DNA from 3 places in the Isoptericola haloaureus genome. Region 3 is predicted to be linked to each of the others. Evidence: riboswitches for the same ligand, from Rfam matches in the RefSeq annotation. Region 3 holds a riboswitch; each other region holds the start of a gene.
The links. Region 3 has a riboswitch for cyclic di-AMP ahead of V5O49_RS04300 (C40 family peptidase). Riboswitches for the same ligand answer to the same signal wherever they lie in the genome.
Positions count from the first base shown of each region.

Region 1: linked by a shared signal. The riboswitch ahead of V5O49_RS14205 (C40 family peptidase) and the one ahead of V5O49_RS04300 (C40 family peptidase) in region 3 are both predicted to bind cyclic di-AMP.
Region 2: linked by a shared signal. The riboswitch ahead of V5O49_RS03135 (M15 family metallopeptidase) and the one ahead of V5O49_RS04300 (C40 family peptidase) in region 3 are both predicted to bind cyclic di-AMP.

Region 1 covers NZ_JBAGLP010000118.1:878,785-882,049, reverse strand. Annotated here, with positions in the region: gene clpB (ATP-dependent chaperone ClpB) at 1-263, shown strand, start outside; gene V5O49_RS14205 (C40 family peptidase) at 398-1,615, opposite strand; cyclic di-AMP (ydaO/yuaA leader) riboswitch at 1,620-1,764, opposite strand; gene V5O49_RS14200 (septum formation family protein) at 2,074-2,781, opposite strand; gene V5O49_RS14195 (anaerobic ribonucleoside-triphosphate reductase activating protein) at 2,816-3,265, opposite strand, start outside.
Region 2 covers NZ_JBAGLP010000105.1:257,205-260,469, reverse strand. Annotated here, with positions in the region: gene V5O49_RS03145 (LacI family DNA-binding transcriptional regulator) at 1-610, shown strand, start outside; gene V5O49_RS03140 (SDR family NAD(P)-dependent oxidoreductase) at 618-1,604, shown strand; cyclic di-AMP (ydaO/yuaA leader) riboswitch at 1,730-1,832, shown strand; gene V5O49_RS03135 (M15 family metallopeptidase) at 1,920-2,861, shown strand; gene gtfA (sucrose phosphorylase) at 2,875-3,265, opposite strand, start outside.
Region 3 covers NZ_JBAGLP010000110.1:85,865-89,129, forward strand. Annotated here, with positions in the region: gene V5O49_RS04295 (C40 family peptidase) at 1-754, shown strand, start outside; cyclic di-AMP (ydaO/yuaA leader) riboswitch at 1,018-1,179, shown strand; gene V5O49_RS04300 (C40 family peptidase) at 1,182-2,006, shown strand; gene V5O49_RS04305 (universal stress protein) at 2,213-3,163, shown strand.

The DNA.
Region 1 (3,265 bases), on a different contig from region 3:
GCCGGATCGTCGAGCTGCAGGTCACAGCGCTGGCGGACCGTCTCGCCGACCGTCGGATCACGCTCGACGTCACGCCGCCGGCCCGCGAGTGGTTGGCGCTGGAGGGCTACGACCCGGCGTACGGGGCGCGGCCGCTGCGCCGGCTGGTGCAGCGCGAGATCGGTGACCGGCTGGCGCGCCGGCTGCTGGCCGGCGAGGTGTCCGACGGTGACACCGTCGTCGTCGACCGGGTGGAGGGCGACGAAGGTCTGACCCTGCGCTGAGGCCCGTCGCCGACACCCCGCAGACACGAGATCGACCCACCCGGCCGAGACCGACGTACTGAACGTCGATCTCGGCCGGGTGGGTCGATCTCGTGGGGTGGTCCTGCGCCGGTGCGCTGCCGGTCAGGTGCGGGTCAGATGCGGATGAACTGGGGGTTGGACTGCCAGATCGTGCGCTTCACGACGCCGACGCCCGGACGCGCCGCCTCGATGATCCGGCCGTTGCCGGCGTAGATCCCGATGTGCCCCGGCGAGTAGACGAGGTCACCCTTCTTGGCGTTGCTGCGCGAGACGCGCTTGCCCATGGAGGCCTGCGCCGACGACGAGCGCGGCAGGGTCTTGCCGGTCGCCTTCTTGTAGACGTACGAGGTGAAGCCGGAGCAGTCGAACCCGGTGGCCGGCGAGGTGCCGCCGTAGGAGTAGCGGTGGCCGACGTAGCTGTTCGCCACGCGGACGACCTTGTCGCCGCGGGTCACCTTCGGGGCCACCCGGACGTTGCGGTGCCTCGTGGTCTTCTTCAGGCCCTCGCCGCGGACGGGCACCGCCACGACACGGATCCGGTTGCCGCCGACGTCGTACTTGCCCAGCCCAGGACGGAAACGCACGACGCCGTTGCTGTTGGTCTTCTTCACCGCGACCTTGTCGCCTGCGACGATCAGGCGGACCCATCCCGTGACGGGCTCGCCCCACTTGCGGACCTTGGCCGTGTACTTCGGACGGGTGTGCGACTTGCCCTTCGTGGCCTGCTTGCGGCTCATCGATACGTAGAGGTTCGTGCGCGCCTTCGGCTTGATGCGCACCGTGCGGTTCTTGGTCACCTGGTCGAGGCCGGTGGCCGCGGCCGGGGCGACGACGGCGCGGACGCCGTTGCGGCCGACGTCGTACTTGCCGAGGCCCGGACGGAAGTGGATGGTGCCGTCGGCGTCGAGCTGCTTGACGGCGACCTTCGTGCCCTTGACGTAGAGCCGGACACGGCCGGCGAACGCCTCGCCGTCGGCCGTCGTGGCGCTCACGGTGTACTTCGGACGGGTGTGCCCCTGGCCCTTGCGGCCGGTGTGGCGGGACTTCGACATCGAGACGTCCGGCGTCGTGCTCACCACGACGGGCTCCTCGGTGGGAGTGGGCTCGGGCGTGGCCGTCTCGGTGGCGGTGGGCTCGGGCGTGGCCGTCTCGGTGGCGGTCGACTCGTCGGACGTGGTCGTCGCCTCGTCGGCGACGGCGGACTGGGCGCCGGCCACGAGCGTGCCGCCGGCGAGGGCGGCCGTGAGGGTCATGGCGACGGCAGCGTGCCGTGTCCGCGGCGGGCGCACCGCGCCCCGCGGGCGCGCAGCATCCAGGGAGGTGGTGGACATGGGGTACTCCTCCAGCCGGCGAGATGAGCTGTCGGGTTAGGCCGAGAAGTGGTGGCCTGCCGCCGAAGGACGGCTTCACCCCGAGGGTGGCGACGTGCGTCACCCGCAATACCTGGGTCTCCCGCTGCTGCCGTCGGTGCTCCGTTGGGCCGGCCCGCCGGCAGCACTGGGCTGCGGGCCGGTCGCCGCCCGGTCTCCGGACGACGTAGGGACCGTAACCACGCGATCACGGTAGGTCACAATCCGATAACGACCATGTCGGGAGATGGTCGTGGAGGAGACGTGAAGGGATCCGGCGGCGGGAACGTGCCCGTCATGACCGACGAGTCCGGACAGAACCGGACGGAACGCCTCGGCCTCGACGTGCCGGATCGGACGATCGCCGCATCCAGGGTGCCGGGTCGGTGAAGATCGGGCGCGGGTCCGATGACGTCCGTCGACATCCCGGGGCCGCCCGGTCAGTCCAGCAGCGACCCGGTGCGCTCCTCGTCCAGCACGGCGACGCACAGCCCGGTCCGGTCACCGGCCGCCCACGAGTCCTCCGTCGGGGTCCACACCACGAAGGCGACCGACGGCGCCGCCTCGGCGCGGGCCTGCGGTCCGAGCAGGTCGGCGGTGCAGCCGCGCGCCGTGCGGGCGGCCACCACGTCCTCGCCCGGCCAGATCGCGTCGCTCGCGGCGTCGGTGCGCCCCACCACCTCGGCGACGTGCGGGTCCGCGCAGGGCACGACCTCCACCGCGCCGACGCCGCCCTCCGTCGACGCGCCCGACAGGCACGAGCCCAGGACGAGCTGGACGGCGTTGACCGTCGTGGGAGCGGTGACGTCCGCGGCGACCGGCTCCCACGCCTGCTCGCGCGCGCTGGAGGTCAGGGCGGAGATCCCGGTCGCACCGGCCACCACGAGCACGATCAGCCCGACCACCGACAGCACCCAGATCCGCGCGGTGCGCCGCGCCGCGGCACGCTCGGCCGGCGTCGGCCCGCCCGGGGCTCCCCAGCGTGTGCCGTCGCCCGACCGGGCCGGTGGGGCGGCGGCGGTCGCGCCCGGCGCGGCGGCGGTCGCGCCCGGCGTCCCGGCGACCGGCGGCGTCCCGTCCGGCCCGGCCGCGGGCGTCGCCGGACCGGGCGAGGCGAAGGAGAGGTCGTCCTCGGGTCGCTCGGTCATGGAGGACAACCTACCGAGCCGTGCGGGCCCCGGGTCAGACGCCCACACGCCGCTCGACGCCGGGCAGGTCGTCGTCGTACAGGACGTCGGAGAGCCGCCGCCGGTCGAGCCGGCGCACCCAACCGGCGCGGGCGCCGTCGGGCCGCGCCTCCTGCACGACCCAGCGACGGACGCCGATCGCGGTGAGGCGGGCACCGATCGCGAGGACCTCGTCGCGGGTGTGCACCGTCGGGTCGACGGTGGTGCGCACCTCGTGGTCGACCCCGGACTCGACCAGCAGCCGAACCGACTCCCAGGCGGCCCGGCCGGACGGGGCCGCGCCGGTGACCTCCTCGTAGCGGTCCGGGAGCGCCTTGACGTCCAGCCCGACCCAGTCGACGAGCGGCAGCACGTGCGCCAGACGGGCGGGCCACGCGCCGCCGGAGTGCAGTCCCACCTCGAGCCCGAGGTCGCGGACGTCCCGGCAGGCGTCCGCGAGGCCCGG
Region 2 (3,265 bases), on a different contig from region 3:
CGACGCGATGACGCGCGCCATCGAGGCGGCGAAGTTCACCGTCCCCGTCTACCTCGGCGGCGAGCCCGACGAGACCCCCACCGAGCACTCCGAGCTCACCGGGATCGGCTTCCCCGCTCTCGTCGACCACCTGGCCGGGCTGGGCCACCGGTCGTTCCTGCACATCGCCGGACCCGCCACCTGGCCGGCCGCGCGCAACCGCACCCAGGCCTACGAGGAAGCCGTCGCCGCCCGGGGGCTGCGGTCCGCCGGCGTCCTGCCCGGGGACTGGACCGCCCGGTCCGGGCACGACGCCGTCGCCGCCCTCGGGGAGGATCTCGACGCGACCGCCATCGTGGCGGCCAACGACCAGATGGCGCTGGGCGCGATGCTCGCGCTGCGCCGACGGGGCCTTTCCGTCCCCGGCGACGTCAGCGTCACCGGCGTCGACGACATCCCCGACGCCGCCTACTTCGCCCCGCCCCTGACCACGCTCCGGGTCGACTTCGCGGCCCAGGGCCGCAACATCGTCGACGGGCTCCTCGCCCAGATCGACGGGCGGCCCCCCGTGCGGTCCATCACCCCGCACTCCGAGCTCGTGGTCCGGGAGTCCACCGGACCCGCACGGTAGGAGCCAGATGTCCACCGTCCTGGTCACCGGAGCCTCCGGCTTCATCGCCAAGCACGTCGTGCGCGAGCTGCTCGACGCCGGGCACACCGTCCGCGCCAGCGTCCGCTCGGAGCGTCGGCGCGCCCAGGTCGAGGCACTCTTCCCCGGCACCGGGATCGAGTTCGTCGAGCTGGACCTCACCTCCGACGACGGGTGGGACGAAGCCCTGGCCGGGGTCGACGTCCTGATCCACACCGCCTCCCCCTTCCCGGCCGCCCCGCCCCGGGACCCTGAGGACCTCGTCCGCCCCGCGGTGGACGGGACCCTGCGCGCCCTGCGCGCGGCACGGGCTGCCGGGGTGCACCGTGTGGTGCTGACCTCGACGTGCGGTGCGATCTACAAGCCCGCCGACCACCAGTGGTCGCGGCGCAAGACCCGGGAGGACTGGACCGAGGCCGACGGGCCGAAGACGTCGGCGTACGAGGCGTCCAAGACGCTCGCCGAGCGGGCGGCGTGGCGGTTCGTGGACGAGCACCCGGAGATGCGGCTGACCGTGATCAACCCCGGCATGGTGTTCGGGCCCGCGATGGACGAGCACTACGGGTCCTCCCTGGAGACCGTCGAGCAGCTCGTCAGCGGCGCGATGCCGTTGCTCCCGCGGATGAGCATGCCCGTCGTCGACGTCCGCGACGTGGCGCGCGTCCACGTCCGGGCGATGGCCGACGACGGCACCGTCGGGCAGCGGTTCCCGGCGAACGCCGGCGTGCTGTCGATCCCCGAGATGGCGGAGGTGCTCCGCCGGGCCTACCCGGACGCGAAGATCGCCCGCCGCGTCGCCCCGGACTGGCTGATCCGCGGCCTGGCCCGCGTGGTGCCGCTGATGCGGACCGCGGCCCAGGGCCTCGGCCTCAACCCCGACGTGGACGGCTCCGACGCCCCGCGCAGGCTCGGCTTCGAGTACATCCCCCCGCGCGACGCCCTGCTGGCCGCGGCCGCCTCCGTGCGACGTCCGTGATCGTTCCGTGACATCGGTGGCCTGGGGGGATAGGGTCCAGGCAGCCTCACGGCAGCGTGGGGTCTCCGGAGCGGGCGCCGAGCCCTGTCACCGCCCCGGACCACCGGCGAGAACGACGACAGGGACGGGGGACCCACTCTCGGGCACGGACGTGTCCTCGGGGTGAAGCCGCGCAGGGAGACCTGCCGACCGGGTCAGTCTCCGACCCGAACCCGACAGCTAACCCCGCAGGCGCGAGGAGATGCCGACGATGCCCTGCACCACCCCTGCACCACCCCGGCCCGACGCACCGCTGCACCGCCGCCGGGGACGGCGATGAGGCACGCCCGCGACACGCCTCTGCCCCGCACCACCACCCCCACCGCGACCCGGACCTCGCCCCGCGGCCCGGGTCGGCACGTTGCCTCCTCCGCGGACCGACGACGTCGCTCCGGACCGACCTGGTCCTCCCTCGCGCCCACGAGCTGGCCGCTGAGCATCGGCATCGGGATCGCCGTCACGATGGCCACCACGACGGGCATGGCCGTGGCGGACGGGACGTCGCAGCCGGCGCGCTCGGCCGCGCCGGACACCGCGCCCTCCGGCATCCGGGCCACCCCGGACGCGCCCAACGCCGCCGACACGAAGCGGGACACCGCCGCCGTCGTGGCCGCCGCCCGCCAGGCCGTGCTGGTCGACCGGGAGCAGGGCGCGTCCCGCAGCGGAGCGCGCACCGCGCGCACGGCGCCGCAGGCCGCCGGCGGCATCGTCGTCCCGAGCGACGCCACGATGTCCGGCGAGACGGTGTCGCTCGACGTCGAGTCCGCGCCCGAGCCCCCGGTCCTGCCGGGATGCGACGGCTACGCCACCGGGGCCGGGTCCAACGGCTACATCTCCTCCAGCGAGATGTGCACCCTGTGGGACGGCAAGACCCTGGTCCGCGCCGACGCGGCCGTGGCCCTCGCCCGGCTCAACGAGTCCTACCGCGCGACCTTCGGCGAGAACATGTGCATCACCGACGGCTACCGCAGCTACGCCCTGCAGGTCTCGACCCGCGCGGCGAAGGGCTCCCTGGCGGCCCCTCCCGGCACGTCGAACCACGGCTGGGGTCTGGCCGTGGACATCTGCCCGGACTCGTACGCCGGCAGCCGCTACGACTGGCTCCGGGCCAACGCCCCGGCCTACGGCTGGGACAACCCGGCCTGGGCACGACCGGGCGGCTCGAAGTACGAGCCGTGGCACTGGGAGTTCACCGCCGCCGTCGCGCAGATGGGCTGAGCCCGACCGCGGCTCAGCGCCGCACGGGCACGACGACGTCCTCGGGCACGAAGCCCGCGAGGTCGACGACGGTCTCCGGGGCAGCGCCGTCGGACCAGTGCAGCGATCCCGCGCCGGAGGCCAGGTCCACCTCGAGGCGGGCGACGGCGTCGGGCACCTCGGCGCCACGGCGCTCCATCGTGAGGCGGGACCCGTCGAGGGCGGTGTCCACGTCGCCGTCGAACGCGGGGAAGGTGCTGCGGAAGCGGCACAGCGCGAGCAGGCGCTGGACCAGCGGGGTGGCCAGGGCGGCGTCGACCTCGGCGGTTGTGTAGTGGTGCCGGTTGACGTCCCGGCCCACTCCGGTCCGCTCCAGCAGCTCGACGTCGTTCTGGCCCGCCAGCAGGCCGACGTAGTAGACCTGC
Region 3 (3,265 bases):
CCCCTCCGCGGCCGCCGGCCGTCGGGCTGCTGTGGTGGCGACCGCCGGTGGCCTGCTCGTGTCGACGATCGGCGGGGCGACCGCCGCGCACGCGGCACCGGTGGACTCGGACGCGGCCAAGAAGCTGAGCACCGTGGACCTGGGTGCGCTGACCGACCAGGCCAAGCAGGCGCTGGAGGCGGCGCCCGTGGTCACGGTCGACGCCGAGGCCAAGGTCACCGTCGAGCGCGTGACCCCGAAGATCGCCGAGAAGGCCGACATCAAGGCCGCGCCGGAGCCCGAGCCGGAGCCCGTGCGCGAGACCACGCCGTCCCGCTCCGGCGAGCGGGAGTCGGTCTCGACGTCCTCCTCGTCGTCCTCGACCTCCTCGTCGAGCACGACCGAGTCCTCGAGCTCCGCCTCCTCGGTCCCGGCCTCCGCCGTCGGCTCCTCGGTCATCTCGGTCGCCTCGCGCTACGTGGGCGTCCCGTACGTCTCCGGCGGCACGACGCCGTCCGGCTTCGACTGCTCCGGGTTCACCCAGTACGTCTTCGCGCAGGTCGGCATCTCGCTGCCGCGCTCGTCCTCGGACCAGCGCTACGCCGGCACCGTCGTCTCCCGAGCCGCCGCGCAGCCGGGCGACCTCATCTGGTCCCCGGGCCACATCGCGATCTACGCGGGCGGCAACACCCAGATCGACTCGCCGCGTCCGGGCAAGACCGTCCAGTTCCGCAACATCTGGCAGTCCAACCCGACCTTCATCCGGGTCGGCTGAGCCTGCCGGACTCCACGACAGAGGGCCCTGTCGCGCCGAGAGCGCGACAGGGCCCTCTGTCGTCCGTCCAGGGGTCTCGCGGAGACAGGGGCGCGGGCGCTCCCTGAAGCGCTCAGCGGGCCGTCCAGACGCCGAATCGGGGCCCGCGGAACACGCTCGGCCCGGGATCGTGATCGAAACGTGACATGGCGCCGCGTATCAGATACGGTTCAGGCGTTCGGTGGAGCATTCTGCCGGACCTCGACCGGACGCCGAGCCCTGCCGCCGGTCGTGAACCGAGACCCAGGCAGGGGCGGGGGACCCACTTCTGGGCACCGGAGACGGTGTCCTCGGGGTGAAGCCCCACGGTTCTCGGACCGTGGGGCCGGGTGATTTCTCCCACCCGAACCCGACAGCTGACTTCGTAGGCGGACAGGAGAGGGAAGACGTGAACGCACGCAACACCACGCGCGGCCGGCACCGGGCCGCACGCCGCCCCATCACCGCACCCTCGGCCGCAGCCGGCCGTCGCGCCGCCGTGATGGCCACGGCCGGTGGTCTGCTCGTGTCGACGATCGGCGGGGCGACCGCCGCGCACGCGGCACCGGTGGACTCGGACGCGGCCAAGAAGCTGAGCACCGTGGACCTGGGTGCGCTGACCGACCAGGCCAAGCAGGCCCTCGAGACCGCGCCTGTGGTCACCGTCGACGCCGGGGCCAAGGTCACCGTCGAGCGCGTGACCCCCAAGATCGCCAAGAAGGCCGACATCAAGGCCGCGCCGGAGCCCGAGCCGGAGCCCGTGCGCGAGACCACGCCGTCCCGCTCCGCCGAGCGCGAGCCGGTCTCCACCTCGTCCTCCTCGTCCTCCTCCTCGTCGTCGAGCACGACCGAGTCCTCGACCTCCTCGGCGCCCGCGGCCAGCAGCTCGCGTGGTTCCCAGGTCGTGTCCATCGCGGCCCGCTACCTGGGCACCCAGTACGTCGTCGGCGGCGCCTCGCCCTCCGGCTTCGACTGCTCCGGCCTGGTGACCTACGTCTACGCCCAGGTCGGCGTCTCGCTGCCGCACTCCTCGAGCGCGATCCTCAGCGCCTCGAACACGACGCAGATCTCCTCCTCCGAGGCGCAGCCGGGCGACCTCATCTGGTCCCCGGGGCACATCTCGATCTACATCGGCAACGGCCAGCAGATCGAGGCGACCCGCCCCGGTGGCTGGACCGTCCGCCAGTCCAGCCTCTGGCAGTCCAGCCCGACCTTCCTGCGGGTCACCGGCTGATCGTCCCGCGACGACTCCCGACGCCCCGGCACTCCGCGTGAGTGCCGGGGCGTCGTGCTCTGCGCTGGACGTGGCGGCGCGGGTGCTGTTCTCGGCGCTGCCCCCGCTCGACGGCCCGGCTTTGCTGCGTCTTGCGGCCTGCTTTCGCTAGGCTTGAACCACGGTTCGCCGGACGCCGAGGTCCGGACGTACGAGGGAGGCGCGAGATGACACGTCCTGAGGTCGTCCTGGTGGGGGTCGACGGCTCCGAGCCGAGCCTGCACGCCCTGGACTGGGCAGCGGCATATGCCGAACGGGTCGGCTGGCGCCTGCACGTGGTGTGCACCTACTCGCTGCCGTCGTTCACGGCCGCGTCGCTGGACGGCGGGTACGCGGCGCTGGACGACACGGCGATCGCCGAGGGCGCGAAGGCGGTGCTCGCCGAAGCCACGGCCCGTGTCGAGGGCATCGGCGTCCCGGTCCAGGGGACCGTCGCCACCGGTGACGCCGCCGGGGTGCTGGTCGAGATGTCGTCCGACGCGTGCCTCGCGGTCGTCGGGACGCGCGGCCGGGGCGGCTTCACCGAGCGTCTGCTCGGCACGGTCTCGTCGGCGCTGCCCGCGCACGCCCACTGCCCGACCGTCGTGGTGCCGTACCGCTCGGACCCGGAGGAGGGCGACGGCCCGGACCGCCGGGACGGTGCCGCCGTGCATGCCGTGCGACGCATCGTCGTCGGTGTCGACGGATCGCCGACCGCCGAGGTCGCGCTGCGGCACGCCGTCGAGCAGGCCGAGACCTGGGGCGCCGAGCTCGTGGCCGTGGCCGGCGTCCCGCTGGGCAGCGGCGCGGGGGTCCTCGCCTGGTTGCCGTCGCAGATCGACCACGAGCAGATCCTCGACGACGTCCGCGCGGGGCTGGACGTCATCGTCGACCGGGTCGCGGCGGAGCATCCCGGGCTGACCATCAAGCGGCACGTGCTGGACGGGTCCGGGGCCGAGCTGCTCACGGAGTTCTCCGGCGCCGCGGACCTCGTCGTCGTGGGGTCGCGCGGCCGTGGAGGATTCCGCGGCCTGCTGCTCGGGTCGACGAGCCAGGCGGTGCTGCACCACTCCAAGTGCCCGGTCCTCGTGGTGACGCGCAAGTGTGACGAGGAGCTGCAGGCCGACTCCGCCGCCTGAAGGCGCCCTAGCTCGGTCTGCCGCCCACCTGCGCGCCCCACCCTCCGCCGCCCCACCTTTCGTTGTGGGCATGAAATCTGCAGGTCGGACCGAGGTCCGACC